2 linked regions of the Geotalea uraniireducens genome follow. The protein of the gene in region 1 interacts with the protein of each later gene in a pairwise test. Links are inferred from orthologs where the notes say so. Each region holds a gene or a part of one and is shown on either strand. Other genes may lie near its edges. The genes, in order: ftsZ and rlmN.

Region 1 (11,131 bases):
TCAAGGGGCAGGAGGTTCAGGTCGGCATCCTCGGCGAAGAGGCGCTTGGCGCCATCGAGATCGTACCCAAGAATGAATTTTACGATTTCGAGGCCAAGTATACGGCCGGAATGGCCGAACATATTCTGCCGGCGCGGCTACCGGCTGACGTCTATCGCCATGCTCTCGAAACCGGCCTGATCGCCCACCGGGCGCTGGGGTGCGCCGGATACAGCCGGGTCGATCTGCTGGTTACCGCTGCGGGCGAGTGTTATGTCCTGGAAGTCAATACCCTGCCGGGGATGACGGCGCTCAGCCTGCTTCCCGAGATCGCTCAGGGGGCAGGAATCGGCTTCGAGGAACTGGTGGAACGGATTCTGCTGTCGGCGGCGCTGAAAATTAACAGCTAGGGCAATTCAAAACCGGGCGTCCTCGGCGCCCTTATGGAAACAATGCGCGATCTCCACGTCAAAACACGGCTGGCACCAGCACCATCCCGGAACAAGAACCGGGTCAAGCAGGAACGGAAGCCGATCAACTGGCGGCCATTCGTCACCTGGGCCAGTCGGGCAGTCTGTGGCGTGCTGGGGGTGGCGGCCGTCGGTGGCATCGGCTACGAGGCATACCGCCTCGTTTCCCGGACTACCTTCCTGAAACTGGAGACCGTCGAGGTGTCGCCGCTCCATCGTCTGAGCCGGAACGAAGTCATCACCGAGGCCGGGGTCCGGGCCGGCGATCCGATGCTCGGGCTGCAGCTGCGCCGGATCGGCGAGCAGCTGGCAAAGAATCCCTGGGTCAAACAGGTCAATGTCCGGCGCTATTTCCCCCACACGCTGGCCATCGAGGTGGTGGAGCGCCAGCCGGTAGCGATCGTCAACCTGGGGCTGCTCTATTACATGGACGCCCAAGGGGAAGTGTTCAAACCGCTGACGCAGGGGGACAGCCTCAACTTTCCGGTCATTACCGGTGTCAGCGAGGACGATCTGGCCCGGGATCCGGCCGGCACGAAGCAGACCCTTACCGCGGCGGCAGCATTGATGGATCTGCTCAGGAACGGCAAGGCGTTCAATTTGGCGGATGTATCGGAGATTCATACCGACAAGGGGTTCGGGTTCACGCTCTTCACCGCTGCCGGTGGCGTGCCGGTCCGGCTGGGAAATGACGGCTTCGAAGAGAAACTGGCCCGTTTTGCCAAGATCTACGGCGATCTCCAGGGAGCCTTGGCGGCGGTGGAATATATCGACCTCGACTACCATGACAAGATCATTGTGAAAAAGGGATAAACGGAGGGGGGAGCATGTCCGCAAGAAGAGACAATCTAATCGTAGGGCTCGACATCGGCACCACCAAGATTTGTGCAATCGTCGGCAATGTCACCGAGGACGGCATCGACATCGTCGGGATCGGCACCAGCCCGTCGCGCGGCATGCGCAAGGGGGTGGTGATCAATATCGAGAGCACCGTAGCCTCCATCAAGAAGGCGATCGAAGAGGCGGAACTGATGGCCGGCTGCGAGATTCGCTCGGTCTACGCCGGGATTGCCGGCGGGCACATCAAGGGGTTCAACTCCCAGGGGGTGATCGCCATCAAGAACCGGGAGGTGACCTCCGACGACGTAAAGCGGGTGATCGATGCCGCCAAGGCGATTGCCATCCCGATGGATCGCGAAGTGATTCACATCCTCCCCCAGGAATTCATCATCGACGATCAGGACGGCATCCGCGAGCCGCTCGGCATGAGCGGGGTGCGGCTCGAAGCGAAGGTGCACATCGTCACCGGCGCTGTGGCCAGTGCCCAGAACATTGTCAAAGCCTGCAATCGAGCCGGGCTCGACGTCGCCGACATCGTTCTCGAACAGCTGGCTTCCTCCGAATCGGTCCTCTCGGCCGACGAGAAAGAGCTGGGGGTGGCGCTGGTCGATATCGGCGGCGGGACCACCGACATCGCCATCTTTGTCGATGGCGCCATCAAGCATACGGCGGTGCTTTCCCTCGGCGGCAATCACCTGACCAACGATATTGCCGTCGGCTTGCGGACGCCGATGGCCGAGGCGGAGAAGATCAAGCAGAAATATGGCTGCTGTCTGACCTCCATCGTCGGCAAGGACGAAACGATCGAGGTGCCGAGCGTCGGCGGCCGCAAGCCGCGGGTCCTTTCCCGCCAGCTGCTGGCCGAGATTCTCGAGCCGCGGGTCGAGGAGATCTTCACCCTGGTTAACCGGGAGATCGTCAAGTCCGGTTTCGAGGATCTGATTGCCTCCGGGGTGGTGATCACCGGCGGTACCACCATCCTCGAAGGGATGCCGGAACTGGCCGAGCAGGTCTTCAACCTGCCGGTGCGGCGTGGGCTGCCGCAGCAGATCGGCGGGATCGTCGACGTGGTCAATTCCCCCGTCTATGCCACCGGGGTGGGGTTGGTGGTCTACGGGAGCAAGAATATCGGCATCCGCGAGTTTCCGACGGCGCAGACCGACGAGAACATGTTCCGTCGGGTGACGCGGCGGATGAAGGAATGGTTCGGCGAATTTTTCTAACTTACAATGCATCGGCTGCAGATAACCAAAAGGGGGTAGGGTATGTTCGAATTTGACGAAAGCATTGAGCAGGTTGCCAAGATCAAGGTCATCGGGGTTGGGGGGAGCGGCGGCAACGCGGTCAACACCATGATCGACTGCCAGATTCACGGCGTCGATTTCATCGTCGCCAACACCGACGTCCAGGCGCTGCGGAACTCCCAGTCGCCGACCAAGCTCCAGATCGGCCGGCAGCTGACCAAGGGGCTGGGGGCCGGCGCCGACCCGAACCGCGGCCGTGAGGCAGCCCTCGAAGACCGGGAGCAGTTGACCGAAATGCTCAAGGGTGCGGACATGATCTTCATTGCCGCCGGTATGGGGGGCGGTACTGGTACCGGCGCCGCGCCGGTGATCGCCGAAGCGGCCAAGGAAGTGGGCGCCCTGACGGTCGGCGTGGTGACTAAGCCGTTCAGCCGCGAAGGGAAACAGCGCCTCGCCAAGGCCGAAGAGGGGATTCGCGAGCTGAAGAAGCATGTCGATTCGCTGATCGTCATTCCGAACGACCGGCTGCTCGGGCTGGCCGGCAAGAGCATGTCGATCCTCGATGCGTTCAAGCCGTCCGACGATGTGCTGCGCCAGGCGGTACAGGGGATTTCCGACCTGATCACCACCAGCGGCCTCATCAACGTCGACTTCGCCGATGTCAAGGCGATCATGAGCGAACGCGGCATGGCGATGATGGGGATCGGCATGGCCAACGGCGACAACCGGGCCGTTGAGGCGGCGACCAAGGCCATTTCGAGCCCGCTCCTCGAAGAGATCGATATCTCCGGCGCCAAAGGGGTGCTGGTCAATATCTCCGGTTCGTCCTCGATGACCATGGATGAATTTGATGCCGCCAGCCGGATCATTCACGAGAAGGTCCACGAGGATGCCAATATCATCGTCGGTCTGGTGATTGACGAATCCCTCGGCGACAACATCAAGATTACCGCCATCGCCACCGGCTTCGGCGACCGGTTCGACCTCGAAAAAGGCCGGCAGGAGATGAAAAGCGTGACCGCCATTGCCGCCCGCCAGGAGCCGAAGCTGGAAGTACCGACCTTTATCCGCGAGCGGCAGCAGCGGGAAACAGGGGTGTCGCGACAGAAGGCGTTCTTTGCCGATGAAGAGGATCAGTACGATATCCCGACCTTCCTGCGGAAGTCTGTCGACTAACGAAACGACCCGTCCGGTTCTCCGCGGACCGGACCCCCTGTGCATGCTTTCATTGCCCGGCCTCCCTCTTACCCCCTCCCGGGGGGCCGGGTCTTTTTTTCCTCACCCCGGCCGTGAACCTCGTTCCGTGCCGCCGGTCCGGTTGCCTTTTCCCTTCCCTGAAACAGCCCGATCATGATACGTTTTCCCCATGTCGTGGAAAATCGTCGAAAAATACCGGCAGCTGCTCGCCCGGGAGCAGGGGGCGGTCCCGAAACGCCGCGGCGGTAAACTGACCGTCTGTCTCGTCTACCCGAACCGCTACCCGGTGGCGATGAGCAATCTCGGCTTCCAGACGGTTTACGCGCTGTTCAATGCCGAGCCCGACATCCTCTGCGAGCGGGCCTTTCTTCCCGATGCCGACGAATTGCGGGAATACCGGAAGGGAGGGACGCCGCTCCTCTCCCTCGAGTCGCAGCAGCCGCTCTCCTCCTTCGATCTGATCGCCTTTTCCGTCTCCTTTGAAAGCGACTATCTCCACCTGCCGCTGATCTTCTCCCTGGCCGGCATCCCGGCACGGAGCAGCGAGCGGGGCGCCAGCCAGCCGCTGGTCATCGCCGGGGGGGCGGCGCTGTTTCTCAATCCGGAACCGGTGGCCGACTTCCTCGATCTGATCTGCCTGGGCGAAGCCGAGACGATCTTCCCGCCGCTCTTCGAACTGCTGCGGCAGCAGGGAATGGACCGCCACGAGCTGCTGACCGCAGCCGGGCGGCTACCCGGCTGCTATATCCCGGCGGCCTATAACATCAGCTACGATGGTTTTCGGCTCGCCGACCGCAGCCGGCGCGACGGCTGCCCGGTCGAGGTCGACCGCTGTTTCCTGGCAGAGCCGGATCGGCGGCCGACGGTGTCGGAAGTCCTTACCCCCGATACGGAATTTTCCGACATGTACCTGGTCGAGGTTTCCCGGGGTTGCCCGCGCGGTTGCCGCTTCTGCGCCGCCGGCTTCATCTATCTTCCCTACCGGCAGCGGTCTCTCGCGGCGCTCGAGGAGGCGGCGACGGCTGGTCTGCAGCACCGGCAGAAGATCGGTCTCGTCGGGGCGGCGGTTTCCGATTACCGGGAGATCGGTGCCCTCTGCCGGCGAATCCTTGCCGAGGGGGGGAAGGTGTCGGTTTCTTCACTCCGGGTCGATCGGCTCGACGGCGAGATGATCGAGATGCTCAAGGCGAGCGGCCACAAGACCGTCGCACTGGCACCGGAGGGGGGGAGCCAGCGGCTGCGCGACCTGATCAACAAGAACCTGACCGAAGAGCAGATCCTGGCCGCCTGCGATCTCTTGATCGGTCACGATATCCTCAATTTGAAGCTCTACTTCATTATCGGCCTCCCGGGCGAAGCGATGGCCGATCTCGAGGAACTGGCCGGGCTAGTGGCAAAGATCCGTCATCGGGTGATCGAGGCGGCACGGAAGAACAAGCGGCTCGGCGAGATCGTGCTCTCGGTCAATCCGTTCGTTCCCAAACCCTTCACCCCGTTCCAGTGGTGCGGCATGGAGCCGGTCCCGTCTCTGGAGCGGAAGCTCAAATATCTCCACCAGGCGACGGGCAAACTCTCCAACGTCCGACTGCTGGCGGAGAGCCCGAAGGACGCCTGGCTCCAGGCGCTCCTCTCCAGGGGGGATCGCCGCCTGGCCGACTTCCTCTGCCGGGCGGCAGAACTCGGCAGCTGGAAACGGGCGGCCCGGGAATTCCCGCTGGATCTCAACGGCTTCGTTGAACGGACCATCCCCCTCGACGAGCCGCTCCCCTGGGACTTCATTGCCGGCGTTGACCACGACCGTCTCGTCAGGGAATACCGGAAGGCCTTTCCCGACCCGTCGTCCCCTGCCTGAATAGCCACATTCCCGAACTGTCGTCACCATTGAACCGTCCCCGTGCGCGTCGCCGCCTTCTGGTATACAAGCTTGCGCCGTCTTTCCCCCCTTTGTTACGATGCCTCCGTGGAGAGATCAATGGAGCTTTCTCCGTGAATTCTCCGAAAGGAAGGTGTGCAGTATGTTTGAAATCCTGGAAAATGAAATTCTCGCCCCCCAGCTGCATCGGCTGGTGGTGCGAGCGCCTCGGGTGGCGGCGGCACGGCAGGCCGGCCAGTTCGTCATCGTCAGGGCGGCAGCGGGGGAAGAACGGATTCCGCTGACCATTGGCGATGCCGATCCGGTCGCCGGGACGATCACCCTGTTCGTGCAGGCGGTCGGTTACTCGACCGGCCGGATCGTGGCGATTCCGGCCGGAGGGGCGCTGCGCGACGTGGCCGGGCCCCTCGGGGTGCCGACCCATATCGGCCAATGGGGTCGGGTTGCCTGTGTCGGCGGTGGTGTCGGGACGGCGGTACTCTACCCCCTGGCCAAGGCCCTAGCCGCGGCTGGCAACGAAGTGGTCACGCTCATCGGCGGGCGGGCGGCGCCCTATATCATTCTGCGGGACGAACTGGCAGTCTTCTCCCAGGAACTGGTAATCACCACCGAAGATGGCTCGCTGGGCCGGCAGGGGTTTGTCACTGCGCCTCTGGCGGAAATGATTGCCGATCCGGCCCGCCGGCCGGGGGCGGTTTTTGCGGTCGGTCCGGTGCCGATGATGAAGGCGGTGGCGGCGTTGACCCGACCCGCCGGGATCGAAACGGTAGTCAGCCTCAACCCGGTCATGATCGACGGCACTGGCATGTGTGGCGGCTGCCGGGTGGTAGTCGACGGTGAAGCGAAGTTCGCCTGTGTCGATGGTCCGGAGTTTGACGGACATCGGGTGGATTTTGACACCCTGAGCGACCGGCTGGCCACCTACCGGGAGATGGAAGCGGCCCACCGCTGCCGGTTGGCGGGAAAGGAGGCCGCATGACCGCTCCCTTGAGTGTCAAAGAGCAGTTGGCCATTCCGCGGGTGAAAATGGCGGAGCTTGACCCAGAACTGCGCCGGGCCGGTTTTGCTGAAGTGAACCGGGGGTTACGCCTGGAGGAGGCGTTACGCGAAGCCCAGCGCTGCATTCAGTGCAAGAGCCGGCCGTGCGTGCAGGGATGTCCAGTGGAGGTGGCGATTCCCGAGTTCATCGGTGCACTGGCCGAGAATGATTTGCCGGGCGCTGCTGCTATTCTCCGACGGGATAACGCTTTGCCGGCTGTCTGCGGCCGGGTCTGCCCGCAGGAGTCCCAGTGCGAGGCACAGTGTGTCCGGGGTATCAAGGGGGAAGCGGTTGCTATCGGCTATCTTGAGCGCTTTGTTGCCGACTGGGCGCTGGAGCATGGAGAACGGTCGCCGGTCGATGCCAATTCGTCGTCCGCCGGGCGGGCAGTGGCGGTGGTGGGATGCGGTCCCGCCGGCTTGACCGCTGCCGGCGAACTTGCCCGTAAAGGCCACCAGGTGACCATTTTCGAGGCGCTGCACGATACCGGTGGGGTGCTGCGCTACGGCATCCCGGAATTCCGGCTGCCGAAGACGATCATCGATGCCGAAGTGGCCGAACTTCAGGCCTTGGGCGTCAGGATTGAATGCAATGTGATCGTCGGCAAGACTCTGACCCTCGAGCAGTTGCGGGCCGAATATGATGCGGTGTTCGTTGCCAATGGCGCCGGCCTGCCGATGATGCTCGATATCCCTGGCGAAAATTTCAAGGGGGTGTATTCGGCCAACGAGTATCTAACCCGGGTGAATCTGATGGGGGCTGGCCGTGATAGCGCCGCAACGACACCGATTGTCATCGGCCGGCACGTGGCGGTGATCGGCGGCGGCAATACCGCCATGGATTGCGTCCGGACAGCGCGCCGGCTTGGCGCCGAGCGGGCGATGATTATTTATCGGCGGAGCGAGGCGGAGATGCCGGCTCGGCTTGAAGAGATCAAGCACGCCAAGGAAGAGGGGGTGGAATTCCTGATGCTGACCGCCCCGCTGGCCATCGGCGAAGACGGCAAAGGGTGGGTAGCGTCGCTTCGCTGCCAGCGGATGGAGTTGGGTGCCCCCGACGCTTCAGGGCGCTGCCGCCCGGTGGCGGTTGCTGGGGCCTTCTTTGACCTGCCGGTCGACGTGGTGATCAATGCTATCGGTACCCGGGCCAACCCGCTATTGACCGCCAGCGCCCCGGAGCTGGGACTCACCCGGTGGGGCAATATCCTTAGCGATGAACAGGGGGCAACGAACCTGACTGGGGTGTATGCCGGTGGTGATATCGTGCGGGGCGGGGCGACGGTGATCCTGGCCATGGGGGACGGCAAGCGTGCTGCCGCCGCCATTGACGATTACCTGGCCTCCCCTTAGCTTGGGCGGAAGGCTCATTCGTCGATAAAAAAAGCCGCGCTCCATGTGGAGGGCGGCTTTTTTTATGCGGGAAGCCGGTTTCAAGATGATTGCAAAGGGCTGACAGCGAAGTCAAAACATTGACCAATAGGTTTCAAAATGCCGTCTTCGCGTTAGCTTATTAGCTCTTTTCGGTAAGGGGGAGAAAATCTTTAGCCCCTTTTTCAAGAAAATGCTGCAGCGTTTGCCCGCTACTCCGCATGCCGAACCATTCCAGGCTGGCACACCGGTTGCACAAATAGCTGTGCGTGATGGAAGTAGTCGAATTATTGAGGAGATTTGCCTGATGTCGAACCCGGCGGTGGAAGCGATCGAGCTGCAACCCCAAAAGAGCAATGCCGATATCTATATGGCCGTGGCGCTGATCGGCGTCCTGGCACTGATGATCGTGCCGTTGCCAGCGGTGCTGCTCGATGTCTTCCTGGCCGGCAACATTACCGTCGCACTGGCGATTCTGCTTGTCGCCCTCTACACCCAGCAGCCGCTTGACTTTTCGGTGTTTCCGTCGGTGCTCCTGGTTACCACCCTCTATCGCCTGGCACTGAACATCGCCTCGACCCGGCTGATCCTGCTCCACGGCAACGAAGGGACCGATGCCGCTGGGCACGTCATCCGGGCATTCGGCCAGTTTGTCGTCGGCGGCAATTATGTGGTTGGGGCGGTCATCTTTCTGATCCTGGTGATCATTAACTTCGTGGTTATCACCAAGGGTGCTGGCCGGGTTGCCGAAGTCGCCGCCCGCTTCACCCTCGACGCCATGCCGGGGAAACAGATGGCGATCGACGCCGACCTTTCCTCGGGACTGATCAACGAGAAGGAGGCCCGCCGCCGCCGGTCGCGGGTTTCCCGGGAAGCCGATTTCTACGGCTCCATGGACGGTGCCAGCAAGTTCGTCCGCGGCGATGCCATTGCCGGCATCCTGATCATGCTGGTCAACATCATCGGCGGCTTCATCATCGGCGTCTGGCAGAATGGTATGCCGCTGGAAACGGCGCTTTCCAACTATACGCTGCTGACCATCGGCGAAGGGCTGGTGGCCCAGATTCCGGCAATCATCATCTCTACCGCGGCCGGCATCATCGTCACCCGCTCGGCCGATGAGAAGAACTTCGGTCACGAAATAACCGGCCAGTTCCTCAATTACCCGAAGGCCTTCTATGTTTCGGCCGGGGTGCTGTTCGCTTTCGGCCTGATTCCCGGCCTGCCCCACTTTGCCTTCTTCCTCCTCTCCGGCGCTGCCTACATGGGGGGACGAATGGCCAGGGAAAATGCCCAGGTGATGGACGAAGAGTTGGCGTTGCCGGCGCCTCAGGAAGCCGGCGAGGCCGGTGATCAGGCGGCGGCGATCCGTCCCCTCGACATGCTCGAACTGGAAGTCGGCTACGGACTGGTGCCGATGGTGGATGCGGCCCAGGAGGGGGAACTCTTGGAGCGGATCAGATCGATCCGGCGCCAGTTCGCCCAGAAGATGGGCTTCGTGGTGCCGCCGATCCATATCCACGACAACCTGCAGCTCAAACCCAATGAATACAACATCCTGATCCGCGGCGCCAAGGTCGGTGGCGGGGAGCTTGCCGGCCAGTACCTGGCGATGGATTCCGGGGCGGTCAGCGGCAGCGTTGACGGCGTCCGGACCACCGAACCGGTCTTTGGCCTGCCGGCGTTGTGGATCAGACCCGAGATGAAGGAACAGGCCCAGCTGTACGGCTATACAGTGGTCGACAGCACTACCATCATCGCCACTCACATCAGCGAGCTGATCAAGAAGCATTCCCATGAGATGGTTGGTCGGCAGGAGCTGCAGCAGCTGCTCGACAACCTGGCTTCCAGCTTCCCGAAGGTGGTTGAGGAACTGGTGCCGAACCTGCTCAACCTCGGTACCGTGCTGCGGGTGATCAAGAACCTCCTTCGCGAGGGGGTTTCGATCCGTGACCTGCGGACGATCATGGAAACACTGGCCGATTACGGGGGGCTGACCAAGGACCCCGACATGTTGACCGAGTTTGTCCGTCAGTCGCTTGGCCGCTATATCGTCGACCAGTACAAACGCGATGACGACACGCTCTGCATGATCAGTCTCGATCGCCGGGTGGAGGAAGTCATTGCCGAAGCAGTCCAGCCATCGGATCAGGGGAGCTATCTGGCGATTGAGCCGAACACCGCCCAGTTGATCCTGACCGGTATCCGCCAGGAGATGGAGAAATTCAACCAGTACGGGACCCACCCGGTGCTGCTTGCCTCCCCCTCGATCCGACGCCATGTGAAGAAGCTTGCCGAACGGTTCGTCCCCAATCTGGCGGTTTTGTCGCACAACGAGATTCCGTCCAACATCAAAATCCAATCGTTAGGGGTGGTAACGCTCAATGTTGGTTAAAACGTTCGAAGCGGTGGATATGTCGGAAGCCCTGAAACAGATCAAGGCGGAACTTGGTCCCGATGCCATGATTATCTCTTCGCGCAAGGAGCGGCGGGGAGGTTTCTTCGGTTTCTTCGGCAAACCAGTCATTCAGGTGACGGCGGCTCTTGAGGTCAAACCGCGGCAGCCGACGCCCAACCCCTACCGGGAGGCCCAGGAACAGCAGCTTTCCGCCAAGGAGATGCTGGAAAGCTCGATGTTGGCACCGCTCGCCCGGGAATTGAAAGATCTCCGGGATCGGGTCGAGCAGATGTCCCGTAAAGAGGCGGCCCAGGCTAAGGCTCAGATTCAGGAACAGAGCCGGCCGGAACCGGTTGCCGCCATGCCGCCGGTGGCCAAGGATCAGCCGCGGGATTTTGCGCCGAAGACGATCCAGCGCCAAGATCTTGAAGAGATGAAAAAATTGCTCTTCAAGACCCTGGCGGCCAAGGAAGGAAGCGAGACGGCGGAGTCAGCTCCCCCTGAGGCTGCCAGCGTCGAACGAAAAGAGACTGCCCCGGTGGAGGCCTCTGTTGAAAATGAGGGCACCAAGGTGCTTAACGGGGTCAAAAAGGCTCTTCGCTCGGTGGTGAACGAGCTGCATCGCAAAGGTCTGGAGCGGAGCGCCATCCGCGCCGTCATCGAGCAGCTGAAGCCGGAAACAAAAAAAGAGGGGACGATTGAGTCGATCCGGTCATTTCTTCCC
Region 2 (11,248 bases), 2.3 Mb from region 1 along the record:
GAGTTCGACGTGCTGCCGGTCTCCTTTTTCGAGCGCTACCGTACGGTGTTTCCCGAGGCGTCGTTTGCCGATGCTACCCCGCTGGTCAGACGGGTGCGGATGGTGAAGAGCAAGTACGAAATTCATATCCTTCAGGATGCCGCCGTCCAGGTGGAGAAGGTCTGCCAGCGGGCCTGCGAGGTGATTCGCGCCGGGATGACCGACCTGGAACTGGCCGCCGAACTGGAATTCATCGCCCGAAAAGAGGGGCATCAGGGGCTGGTCAGGATGCGGGCGTTCAATGCCGAACTGTTCTATGCCCATGTCTTCTCCGGCACCGATACGGCGGTCCCGGCCTATGTCGATACCCCGCTCGGCGGTCTCGGCCTCAATCCCAGCTTCGGTCAGGGGGCGGGTTACAAGCGGATCGAGCCGAACGAGCCGATTATCGTCGACTTTGCCGGCTGCGTGGATGGCTATCTGGTGGATCAGACCAGGGTCTTTGCCATTGGCGGCATTTCAGCCCAGTTGCGCCAAGCGTACGACGACATGTTGAAAGTCCAGGCGCGGATGATGGAGCTGACGGCGCCGGGCGTGTCGTGGGGGGATGTCTACGAAACGTGTCTCGCCCTGGCCGTCGATCTCGGCTATGCCGACAGTTTCATGGGGAATCGCGGCGCCCAGGTTTCCTTCATCGGTCACGGGATCGGCATCGAAATCGACGAATATCCGTTTATTGCCAAAGGCTTCAAGGAGATGCTCTTTGAGCCGGGAATGGTCTTCGCGTTCGAGCCGAAGGTCGTTTTCCCCGGTGAAGGAGCTATCGGCATCGAAAATACCTTTTACCTTTCCCATTTCGAAGGGCTCAAACAGCTGACCTGCTCCAGTCAGGAACTGACTATCCTCTAGAAATTCCTACTTTTTCCCAGGGAAAAAATTTTGTTGAATTTAATAAAATTGGGTGCTATAACCTTTACAACTGAAAGTGTATACAGTATACTAAAAAGCAATTTTCCCCACGCGTAAACATTCGTTGGTAAGCCCCGCATCAGGCTCTTTACCTAAATCGGCTCAGCCGAAATCACGTTCATAGAGGTCTTCGCATATCATCAGCGGAAAGGAGGGAAGGGGAGAGGTTACCAACAAGCGAGATTGGTTTTTGTTTATTAAACCACACTAAGGTGAAAGGAGATGCAACATGTCTAAACTGAAGGAAAAACTTACCCAGAAAATCCAGGAGTTCCGTCCCCGCACCACCAGACTGGTAAAAGAGTTCGGCAAGGTACTTATCGACCAGGTAACCATCGATCAGTGTATCGGCGGCGCCCGCGATATTCGCAGCCTCGTTACCGACATCTCCTATCTTGATCCCCAGGAAGGTATCCGCTTCCGTGGCAAGACCATCCCCGAGACCTTCGAAGCACTGCCCAAGGCTGCCGGCTCAGATTACCCGACTGTTGAGGCGTTCTGGTCCTTCCTGCTGACCGGTGATATCCCGACCCAGGCCGAGGTTGACGAAGTCGTCGCCGAATTCAAAGAGCGCGGCAAAGTCCCCGCGTATGTATTCGACGCCATCCGCGCCCTGCCGAAAGACAGCCATCCGATGGTCATGCTCTCCGTCGGTATCCTCGCCCTGCAGAAGGATTCGGAATTCTGCAAGTTCTACAACTCCGGCAAGTTCAACAAGATGACCTGCTGGGAATACATGTATGAAGACGCCAGCAATCTGGTTGCCCGCATTGCACCGATCGCCGCCTTCATCTATCGCTACAAATATAAGAATGACGAGCAGATCGCTGTCGATCCGAGCCTTGACTACGGGGCAAACTTCGCCCACCAGATCGGCCAGGTAAAACCGTATGACGACGTCGCCCGGATGTACTTCATCCTCCATTCCGACCATGAGTCCGGCAACGTGTCCGCCCACACCACCCACCTCGTTGCTTCGGCGCTGTCCGACGCCTACTATGCATACTCCGCCGGTCTGAACGGCCTGGCTGGCCCGCTCCACGGTCTGGCCAATCAGGAAGTGCTCGGCTGGATCATGGAATTCCAGAAAAAACTCGGCGAAGGCGTCGAGCCGACCAAGGAAAACGTCACCAAGGCGCTGTGGGACACCCTCAACGCCGGCCAGGTCGTTCCGGGTTACGGTCATGCCGTTCTCCGCAAGACCGACCCGCGTTACACCTCGCAGCGTGAGTTCTGCCTCAAGCATCTCCCGAACGACCCGCTCTTTAAACTGGTCAGCATGATCTTCGAAGTGGCCCCGGGCGTTCTGATGGAGCACGGCAAAGCCAAGAACCCCTGGCCGAACGTCGATGCCCAGTCTGGCGTCATCCAGTGGTACTATGGCGTTCGCGAGTGGGATTTCTACACTGTTCTGTTCGGTGTCGGCCGCGCCCTCGGCTGCATGGCCAACATCGTTTGGGACCGCGGTCTCGGTTATGCCATTGAGCGGCCGAAATCGGTCACGACCGCCATGCTCGAAAAATGGGCGGAAGAAGGCGGCCGGAAGTTCTAATGCCGTTAGGCGGGGGCATTTTGCCCCCGCTGCTTTATCCTGCCGGTACAATGAAAAATGGGGAGATGTCGAATACATCTCCCCATTTTTGCTGTTGGTCCCGTAATGGCAGTGCGGGCGATTCAGTCGAAGACCTGGGCGCTGAAAATGTAAATATCGGCGCCTTCTTGCCAGTCATCCCGTTTGAGCCCGGCCTTGAGGCAGGTCTGGCCCAGGAAGGTCAAACGGTCCCAGCCATATTCCACTGCAACCTGCGGAAGCAGGACGCCCCTGCAATGGTTCTTTTCCAAGTATATCCCGTGGATGCCCACCTCTATTTCATCGATGGAGGAAATTTTTTCCAATGGGCTCAATACGGAAATTTCCAGGGTGAAATTGTCGAGATCTGCCGTTTTCATCGGGTAGAATCGTGGGTCGCGGGTCGCGGCCGCTATGGCCATTTCCTGGACGGTCTGGTACAGTGGCTTGTCGGTAACGAAACTGCCGATGCAGCCGCGCAGCGTCCCGTCCTGCTTCAGGGTCACAAAGCACCCGCGGCAGGCCCGCAGGCCGGAGCCGGGGTCGGCAACCGGCGGGATGGCCCGTTCTCCGATATAATGAATAATTGTTTCTCTGGCAACGGTGATTAGGGTTTCTTGCTCTTGTTTTGTCAGGTTTGTAGTCACGTGCCGCTCCGACGTTAAAATGTTGACCGTAAACAAGTATACTCATTTACCGCATGGTGACAAGGCGGAGCGTTCAATTCAGCTGCAGAGGAGGCCTTATGGCGAAGCGATACAAAGTTCTCATTGGCGGTGCATGGACTGGAGACAACTGTCCGGGGATCGATGTCATCAACCCCTTTGACGACTCGGTGATCGGAGTGGTCCCCGAGGCATCCCTCACCGATGTCGAAGAGGCGATTGTCGCCGCGCAGGCGGGGTTCGCGGCGATGGCCGCATTGCCGGCCCATCGCCGGGCTGAAATTCTTACCCGAACTTCGGAACTAATTTTACGGGATCGGGAGGAGATTGCCGAGATCATTGCCCGGGAGGCTGGTAAGTCGTGGAAATTCGCCTTGGGTGAGGCCGACCGCAGTGCGGAGACCTTTGCCTTTGCTGCCATCGAGGCGCGGAGCACCCACGGTGAACTGGTGCCGATGGATGCCTCGCCGGTCTCCGCCGGCCGCTTCGGCTTCTATCTCCGGACCCCTATCGGCATCATTGGTGCAATCACGCCGTTCAATTTCCCGTTGAACCTGGTTGCCCACAAGGTAGCGCCGGCAATTGCCGCCGGCAATTCGGTAATCCTTAAGCCGGCCACCAAAACGCCGCTTTCGTCAATCAAGCTGGCAGAGCTGATGGAGGAGGCCGGCCTGCCTGCCGGCGCCCTCAATGTCGTGATCGGCAGCGGTCGGGTGGTGGGTAACCGCCTGGTCGAAGATGACCGGCTGGCGATGATCACCTTTACCGGCAGCCCGCCGGTCGGTGTCGAGATCAAGTCTCGCAGCGGGTTGAAGCGGGTAACGCTGGAGCTGGGCTCCAATTCGCCCACCATTATTGATGCCGATGCGGACATCGATGCCGCCGTTGCCCGGTGCGTCGTGGGCAGCTTTGCCAATTCGGGACAGGTCTGCATCTCGGTACAGCGGATTTTTGTCCACCAGAGCCGTTACGACGAGTTTCTGCAGAAATTTGTCGCGGCAACCGGCAAGCTGAAAGTCGGTGATCCGATGGACAAGCAATCCGATATCGGACCGATGATTTCCAGGGAGGAACTCGACAGGATCGTCGGCTGGCTGGATGAAGCCAAGTCTCTCGGGGCCAAGGTCGAGACCGGTGGCACGGTTATCGGCAACTGTCTGACACCGACGGTGCTCAGCGGTGTAACTCCGTCGATGAAGGTTGTCTGTTCCGAAGTGTTCGCCCCGATCGTTACCGTGATGTCCTGCGAGACGTTCGAGCAGGCCCTTGAAATGGCGGACGACTCGGTGTACGGCCTCCAGGCTGGGGTCTACACCAACGACATCAACAAGGCATTCCAGGCGATCAGGCGCCTTGATGTGGGTGGGGTGATCATCAACGACATCCCGACCTTCCGTGTCGACCACATGCCGTATGGCGGCAATAAGCAGAGTGGTCTCGGCCGGGAAGGGGTGCGTTATGCGATGGAAGAAATGACGAATATCAAAATGGTCTGCTTCAATCTCTAAAATGCTCTGACAATGTCTAAAGTTTGGATTGTAACTTGTTGATTTGGCTGGACAAAAATGGTTGGTAGTCAAATTAAAAAAGTCTTGACTTTATTTCTAAAGGTAGTATATTTCGCATCTGTTGTGTTTGAAAACCATGCGCTTTGCGCGAGAATGACAATCACAAAAGAAAAGAGGTGAGAACGTCGATGAAAAAACTGCTTTCCCTGACCCTGTGTCTTGCTCTGGCCGTGGCTTTCGCCGCTGGCTGCAAGAAGAAAGAAGAAGCTCCGGCTCCTGCTCCGGCTGAACAGGCTGCTCCGGCTCCTGCCCAGGCTCCGATGAGCTCCGCTACGGCTGCTCCGGCTGCTCCGGCTGAGCAAGCTCCGGCTGCTCCGGCTGAGAAGAAGTAATTTCGATTATTTCTTCGCGAATGAAAGGGCCCACAGGTTAAGATCTGTGGGCTTTTTTTTTGCCTTTTGCCAAATTGGGTTGACAACCGTTCGGCTACATGCTATCTGAGACGGTCATTTTACTATGAGCGATGCGGAGGTAGTCATGGAAAGAACGTTTGCGATTATCAAGCCCGATGCAGTGGAAAGAAATATAATCGGCAAAATCCTGGAAAAGGTCGAAGGCGCGGGGTTCCGGGTCGTCGGTATGAAGAAAATCCAGCTCTCCAAAGCTGAGGCTGAAGGGTTCTACTACGTGCACAGCGAGCGGCCGTTTTTCAATGACCTGTGCACCTTCATGTCACGGAGCCCGGTGGTGGTACTCGCCCTGGAGCGCGAGAACGCCATTGCCAAATGGCGCGAGGTGATGGGAGCGACCAATCCGGCCAATGCCGATGCCGACACGATCCGCAAGGAATTTGGTCTGAGCATCGAAGAGAATACCGTTCACGGCTCCGATTCGCCGGAATCGGCGGCCTTCGAGATTCCGTACTTCTTCAGCCAGCTCGAACTTCTCTAGCATTATTCGTTGAGTGACGGAAAAGCCCTTCCTGCGAAGGGCTTTTTTTATAATTTATCAGGCAGCATGACTATGAAAGTTGATGTAAAAGGGCTGAGCTTCGAAGAACTCGAGGAGTTGCTGCGCGGGAAGGGGAAAGAGCGATACCGGGCGCGGCAGCTCTTTAAGTGGCTCTACCAGAAGGATGCGGCAACGTTTGCCGAAATGACCGATCTGGCCAAGGACTTACGCCGCGAGCTCGAGGAGACGGCTTTTATCAGCCAGCTTACCCCCCTGGCCGTTGAGATGTCCCGGGACGGCACCCGGAAATACCTGTTCCAGCTTGACGACGGCAATGCGGTGGAGTCGGTGCTTATTCCCGAAGAAGACCGGAATACCCTCTGCATTTCGAGCCAGGTCGGCTGTGCCATGGCCTGCGCGTTCTGTCTGACCGGGACTTTTAATCTAACCCGCAACCTGACTGCGGCCGAGATCGTCAACCAGGTCTGTGCGGTAAAGCGGGAAGTCCCGGTGCGGAATATCGTCTTCATGGGGATGGGCGAGCCGCTGGGGAATCTCGATAACGTCATTCGGGCGCTGAAAATCCTCACCCATGACGACGGCCTGCAGTTCTCGTCGCGACGGGTGACGGTCTCGACTTCGGGGCTGGTCCCGGAAATGGAACGCCTCGGGCGGGAAGTTACCGTGAACCTGGCGGTGTCATTGAATGCGACGACCGACGCGGTACGCAACCAGCTGATGCCGGTCAACCGGCTCTATCCGCTTGCGGACCTGCTGGCGGCCTGTCGGCGCTTTCCCCTGCCGTCCCGGCGCAAGATCACCATCGAGTATGTGCTGATCAGAGGGCTTAACGATACGCTGGAGGATGCCAAGCGGCTGGTTAAGCTCTTGAGTGGCATTCCTAACAAGATCAACCTGATTCCGTTCAATGAGCACGAGGGGTGTGATTACCGGGCACCGGAGCAGGCAAGCATCGACCAGTTTCACAGTTATCTGCTGGCGAAGCATTTTACGGTCATTACCCGTTCGAGCCGCGGCGGTGATATCTCCGCGGCCTGCGGGCAGCTCAAAGGGAAGCTGGACCGGCAGCGGGCCGCCGGAGAGTCCCCGGCAGAGTGATCGGTTGTTTATCTGAGCGATTGTAGTGAAAGGAGCTGGCATGAGTGAGCTGGTAATTGGCGTCTTCGGCGGCAGTGGCCTTTACGAGATGGAGGGGATGAGCGATATCCGGCGCGTCACCATGGATACGCCGTTCGGTGCCCCTTCCGACGAATATATCACCGGGATTCTCGACGGGGTGAAAATGGTGTTTCTCCCCCGGCATGGCCGTGGCCATCGCCTCTTGCCGTCGGAGGTCAACTATCGGGCCAACATCTATGGGATGAAGAAGCTCGGGGTGAGCCGGATCATTTCGGTGTCGGCCGTCGGTAGCATGAAAGAGGAAATCGCCCCTGGCCACATTGTCATTCCCGATCAATTCATTGATCGCACCAACGCCACGCGGTGCAACACGTTCTTCGGTAACGGGATCGTGGCCCACGTCCAGTTTGCCGACCCTGTCTGCGCCGACCTGTCCGGCTGTCTGTACGAGGCTGCCCTGGCGTCGGGTGCCGTCGTGCACCGGGGCGGCACGTACATCTGCATGGAAGGTCCCGCCTTCTCGACCAGGGCCGAATCGAACATGTACCGTTCTTTCGGGGTGTCGGTCATCGGCATGACCAATATCCCCGAAGCCAAGCTGGCGCGCGAAGCGGAAATCTGCTACGGTGTGATCGCCCTGGCCACCGACTACGACTGCTGGCACGAGGCTCACGACGATGTCTCGGTGGATGCGATCCTGACGATCATCAAGAACAATGTGACTATGGCCAAGAGCATTATCCGCAATGCCGTCGGTCGGATTGTCGCCGAGCGGGACTGTCCCTGCGCCTCTGCCCTCCAGTACGCCGTTATCACCGACCGGAATGCGATTCCGGCCGAAGTGAAGGACCGGCTCGACCTGATCGTCGGCACGTATCTGTAAGCGTCTCTATAAAGGAAGAACAGCCATGAGTATTCTCGTTGTCGGTTCAGTAGCGTTCGATTCGGTGGAAACCCCCTTTGGTCAGGTGGACAATGTCCTGGGAGGCTCCGCAACCTACTTTTCCACCTCGGCAAGCTTTTTCACCGATGTCAACTTGGTGGCGGTTGTCGGTGCCGATTTTCCCGAGGAGGATGTCCGGTTTCTGGCGGGGCGCAACATCGATCTGCGCGGCCTGGCACGGGTGCCGGGCAAGACCTTTCACTGGAAAGGGAAATACGGCTATGATCTGAACGAGGCCCAGACCCTGGAGACCCACCTGAACGTCTTTGAATCGTTCAAGCCGCAAATTCCGGTCGAATATCGCGAGACGGAGTTCCTCTTCCTCGCTAATATCGACCCCGAACTGCAGATGGATGTCCTGAAGCAGGTGGGACGGCCGCGGGTAATTGCCTGCGATACCATGAATTTCTGGATTTCTTCCAAGCCCGAAGCGCTGAAACAGGTGATTGCCCTGGTCGATATCCTGATCATCAACGAAGGGGAGGCCCGCCAACTGACCAAGGAAGTCAATCTGGTCAAGGCGGCCCGCCAGCTGCTGGCCCTGGGGGTCAAGACGCTGGTGATCAAGCGGGGCGAATACGGGGTGCTGATGTTCAGCGGCGAAACCGTCTTTGCCGTTCCCGCCTACCCGCTGGAGGACGTTTTCGATCCCACCGGGGCGGGGGATACCTTTGCCGGCGGTTTCATGGGCTATCTGGCCAATACCGGCGACATGTCGGAAGCGGGGATCAGGCAGGCGATCATTTTCGGCAGTGTGATGGCTTCGTTCAATGTGGAGGATTTCAGCCTCGAGCGGATGAAACGCCTTACCTACCCTGAGATCGAAGAGCGGTACCGTAGCTTCAAGGCCCTTACTCAATTCGAGGAGCTGCCGGCGCTGAAAGGCCGGCCAACGGGCGAGTAGCGGCCGGCCGCGTTGACAAGGGGCGGCAAATCTGTTACGTTTCCCGGTGGATACGGCGTGTACTCTCCCGGTTGGCGGGGCTTGACGTTATGGCGGCCGGTGCCGGGAACCCAAATGACCAGAGGTGGCTATTGTGAGACGTCTGTCGGCGCTGTTCGGCATTGCACTTTTCCTGTTCACAGCTGCCTGTGCCTTTGACGATTCCGCCAAGAAGCAGGCGTCATATCATTTCCAGATGGGAGTCTCCTATCTGGGGGAAAATGATCCCACCCGGGCGCTCATCGAGCTGACCGAAGCGGAAAAGCTGACGCCCGACGATCCGACCCTGTTGAACTCCCTGGGCCTCGCCTACTATTACAAAAAACGGTACGATCTTGCCGAAAAGGCATATCTGCGGGCGATTGAGCTGAATCCGGCCTATTCCGAGGCCCGGAACAACCTTGGCGTCAATTACATGGATATGCAGCGCTGGGACGATGCCATCACCCAGTTCAAGGTCGTCTCGGCGGATCTCTTTTTTCTCCACCACGAAGATGCCCGGATCAATCTCGGCCTGGCGTATCTCGGCAAAGGCGATTACCCCCAGTCTTTCGACATCCTGCGGCAAGCGGTCGAGGCCAGCCCGCAGAACGTCATTGCCCGGGTGGCGCTCGGCCGGGTCTACTTTGCCACGGGAAAGACCGACCAGGCCATCGATGAGTATCAGAAGGCCGTGGCCATCGCCAAGAACTATCAGAACGCCCATTACTACCTGGCACTGGCATATCTCAAAAAGAAAGATTACATTGCCGCCGCCAATTCTTTCAAAGAGGCAATCAAGCTTGCCCCTGATTCTGAAAAGGGGCGTCTGTCCCGTGAATACCTGGAATCGATGAAATGAGAGGCCTGCGTGGTTGAGTCAGCTACCGTCGAGTCGGGAAAAGAGACTGTCGGCGGGCTGTTGTCCGCCGCCCGCCAAGCCCGGGAAGTGACCCTGGATGAAGTCGCCCGTGCTACCCGAATCGGGAAAATCTACCTGATTTCCCTTGAGGCCGATGCATTCGACAAGCTTCCCAGCCCCGCCTATGTGAAAGGGTTCCTCCGTGTCTATGCCGCCTATCTCGGTCTGGATCCCGATCGCCTGGTGGCGATGTACGAAACTTCTCTCAAGCCGGCCGTTGCCGTGGCCGATGAACCGCGGCCGGCGGATCCCCGCGAGCCCCGCACGATCGGGACGCCCCGCAACCGGTGGACAATCCCGTTGGTATTGCTGGTGCTTGTTTTCTTTTCCGCCTACCTCTTCCGTGATCGGGACGAAGAGCGGGTGCGGAAAGCCCCTGCCGTGGCCCCGGCGGTACGTCCTGTGCCGCTACCGACCCCTGTCCAGCCTCGGGTCAGTTCTGCCGTAGCCCCTGCCGTGTCGGCGCCGGCCCAGGCGACAGAACCGGCAGCGCAGCCGGCGGATGCTGCCACTCCCGCCCCTGCCGCATCGGGAGTTGTGCTCAGGCTCAAGGTCAATCAGGATTGCTGGTTGAACATTACCATCGATGGTGCGGTTTCCCAACAGTACGATCTCAAGGCAGGAGATTTGATCGAGTGGAAAGGCGAACGGTTTTTCTCTCTTGACCTCGGCAATGCCGGTGGGGTCGAAGCGGAACTCAACGGGAAAGCGCTGCCCTCTTTCGGCGCAGCCGGCCAGACGGCTCATGTCCTGCTCAATGCCGAGGGGGTCGAGGAGCAGTAACTGTCGGCAGTTTACGGATATTCTTTGCGAGGGAGATTCTTAATGCATCTTGCACGCTGCAGAAAATGCGGAAGAGTGATGAAAAGCGAACGGATTGACGCCTATCGGGTCAAACTGGTCTGTAGTTGTGGTTTTTCCGATTTCCGGACTGTTACCGAGAAAGTGAAAACCGTCAATCCCTTCCACCAGAAAGCGAGTTTCACCCCCCTGCTGGAAAGCGAGCGGGGCAAGATGGTGCTGACGATGCAAAAGGCCGACCGCGAGCATCTGGAGATCATCTCGCTCGAGGAGATCAGCATGCTGGTTTCCGCCGATTTCGAGCTGCCGGACGTATTGCAGAGTGTCACGCGGAAAGTGGCCGAACAGCTCAAGGTGAGCGTTTGCAGCGTCTATCTCCGTGACGGCGATGAAGTAGTCCTTGCCGCGACCTCCGGTTTCGATCCCTCGTTCATCGGCAAGATTCGGATCAGGCTCGGCGAGGGGATTACCGGCATCGTGGCCAAGGACGGACAGTACATTTCCCTCAGTCATGCGTCGCAGGATCCCCGTTACAAGTATTTCCCCGAGTTGCATGAGGAAAAGTACAATTCGATGCTGTCGTTCCCGATCGGGGACAAAAAAGAAGTCTACGGGGTCATCAATCTTAACAGCACCTCGATTCGCTCGTTTCAGGAGGACGAGATCTATTTCGTCTCCATTATCGCCAACCTGATTCTGACAGCGATCAAACTCCGGGAGCGCGTGGCTTCAGAGAAGAAATTGTCCTGAGGAAACCGGCTTGACAGAGGGGGATGCCATGCTAGACTCCAAGAGGGTGAAATACTGGCGTTATGTGGGGAAATTCATTGATCGAACAGTTAAAAAAACGTATCCTTGTCGTGGACGATGAGGAAAAT

The links.
Region 2: the proteins of ftsZ (region 1) and rlmN interact in binary tests that used the Escherichia coli proteins (3 or more experiments, as listed by UniProt). The link is inferred for Geotalea uraniireducens from one-to-one orthologs.

What each region holds. Positions count from the first base shown.
Region 1 is NZ_AP027151.1:3,671,304-3,682,434, reverse strand. What follows is about bases 1,808-4,631. They hold ftsZ (cell division protein FtsZ), read left to right. Parts: upstream 1,808-2,554; coding sequence 2,555-3,709; downstream 3,710-4,631. Other genes in these bases: QMN23_RS17175 (radical SAM protein), read left to right, coding at 3,900-4,631; ftsA (cell division protein FtsA), read left to right, coding at 1,808-2,512. In the rest of the region: QMN23_RS17195 (D-alanine--D-alanine ligase), read left to right, coding at 1-389; QMN23_RS17190 (cell division protein FtsQ/DivIB), read left to right, coding at 432-1,262; more of ftsA, read left to right, coding at 1,277-1,807; more of QMN23_RS17175, read left to right, coding at 4,632-5,582; QMN23_RS17170 (sulfide/dihydroorotate dehydrogenase-like FAD/NAD-binding protein), read left to right, coding at 5,746-6,582; gltA (NADPH-dependent glutamate synthase), read left to right, coding at 6,579-7,991; flagellar biosynthesis protein FlhA, read left to right, coding at 8,317-10,404; flagellar biosynthesis protein FlhF, read left to right, coding at 10,394-11,131. UniProt on the Escherichia coli protein: Essential cell division protein that forms a contractile ring structure (Z ring) at the future cell division site. The regulation of the ring assembly controls the timing and the location of cell division.
Region 2 is NZ_AP027151.1:1,374,625-1,385,872, forward strand. What follows is about bases 4,794-7,734. They hold rlmN (23S rRNA (adenine(2503)-C(2))-methyltransferase RlmN), read left to right. Parts: upstream 4,794-5,708; coding sequence 5,709-6,761; downstream 6,762-7,734. Other genes in these bases: ndk (nucleoside-diphosphate kinase), read left to right, coding at 5,229-5,642; mtnP (S-methyl-5'-thioadenosine phosphorylase), read left to right, coding at 6,802-7,665; QMN23_RS06390 (PfkB family carbohydrate kinase), read left to right, coding at 7,691-7,734. Also shown: QMN23_RS06355 (M24 family metallopeptidase), read left to right, coding at 1-888; QMN23_RS06360 (citrate (Si)-synthase), read left to right, coding at 1,178-2,500; amrA (AmmeMemoRadiSam system protein A), read right to left, coding at 2,623-3,201; QMN23_RS06370 (aldehyde dehydrogenase family protein), read left to right, coding at 3,264-4,691; more of QMN23_RS06390, read left to right, coding at 7,735-8,629; QMN23_RS06395 (tetratricopeptide repeat protein), read left to right, coding at 8,763-9,509; QMN23_RS06400 (helix-turn-helix domain-containing protein), read left to right, coding at 9,519-10,352; QMN23_RS06405 (GAF domain-containing protein), read left to right, coding at 10,431-11,120; QMN23_RS06410 (response regulator), read left to right, coding at 11,183-11,248.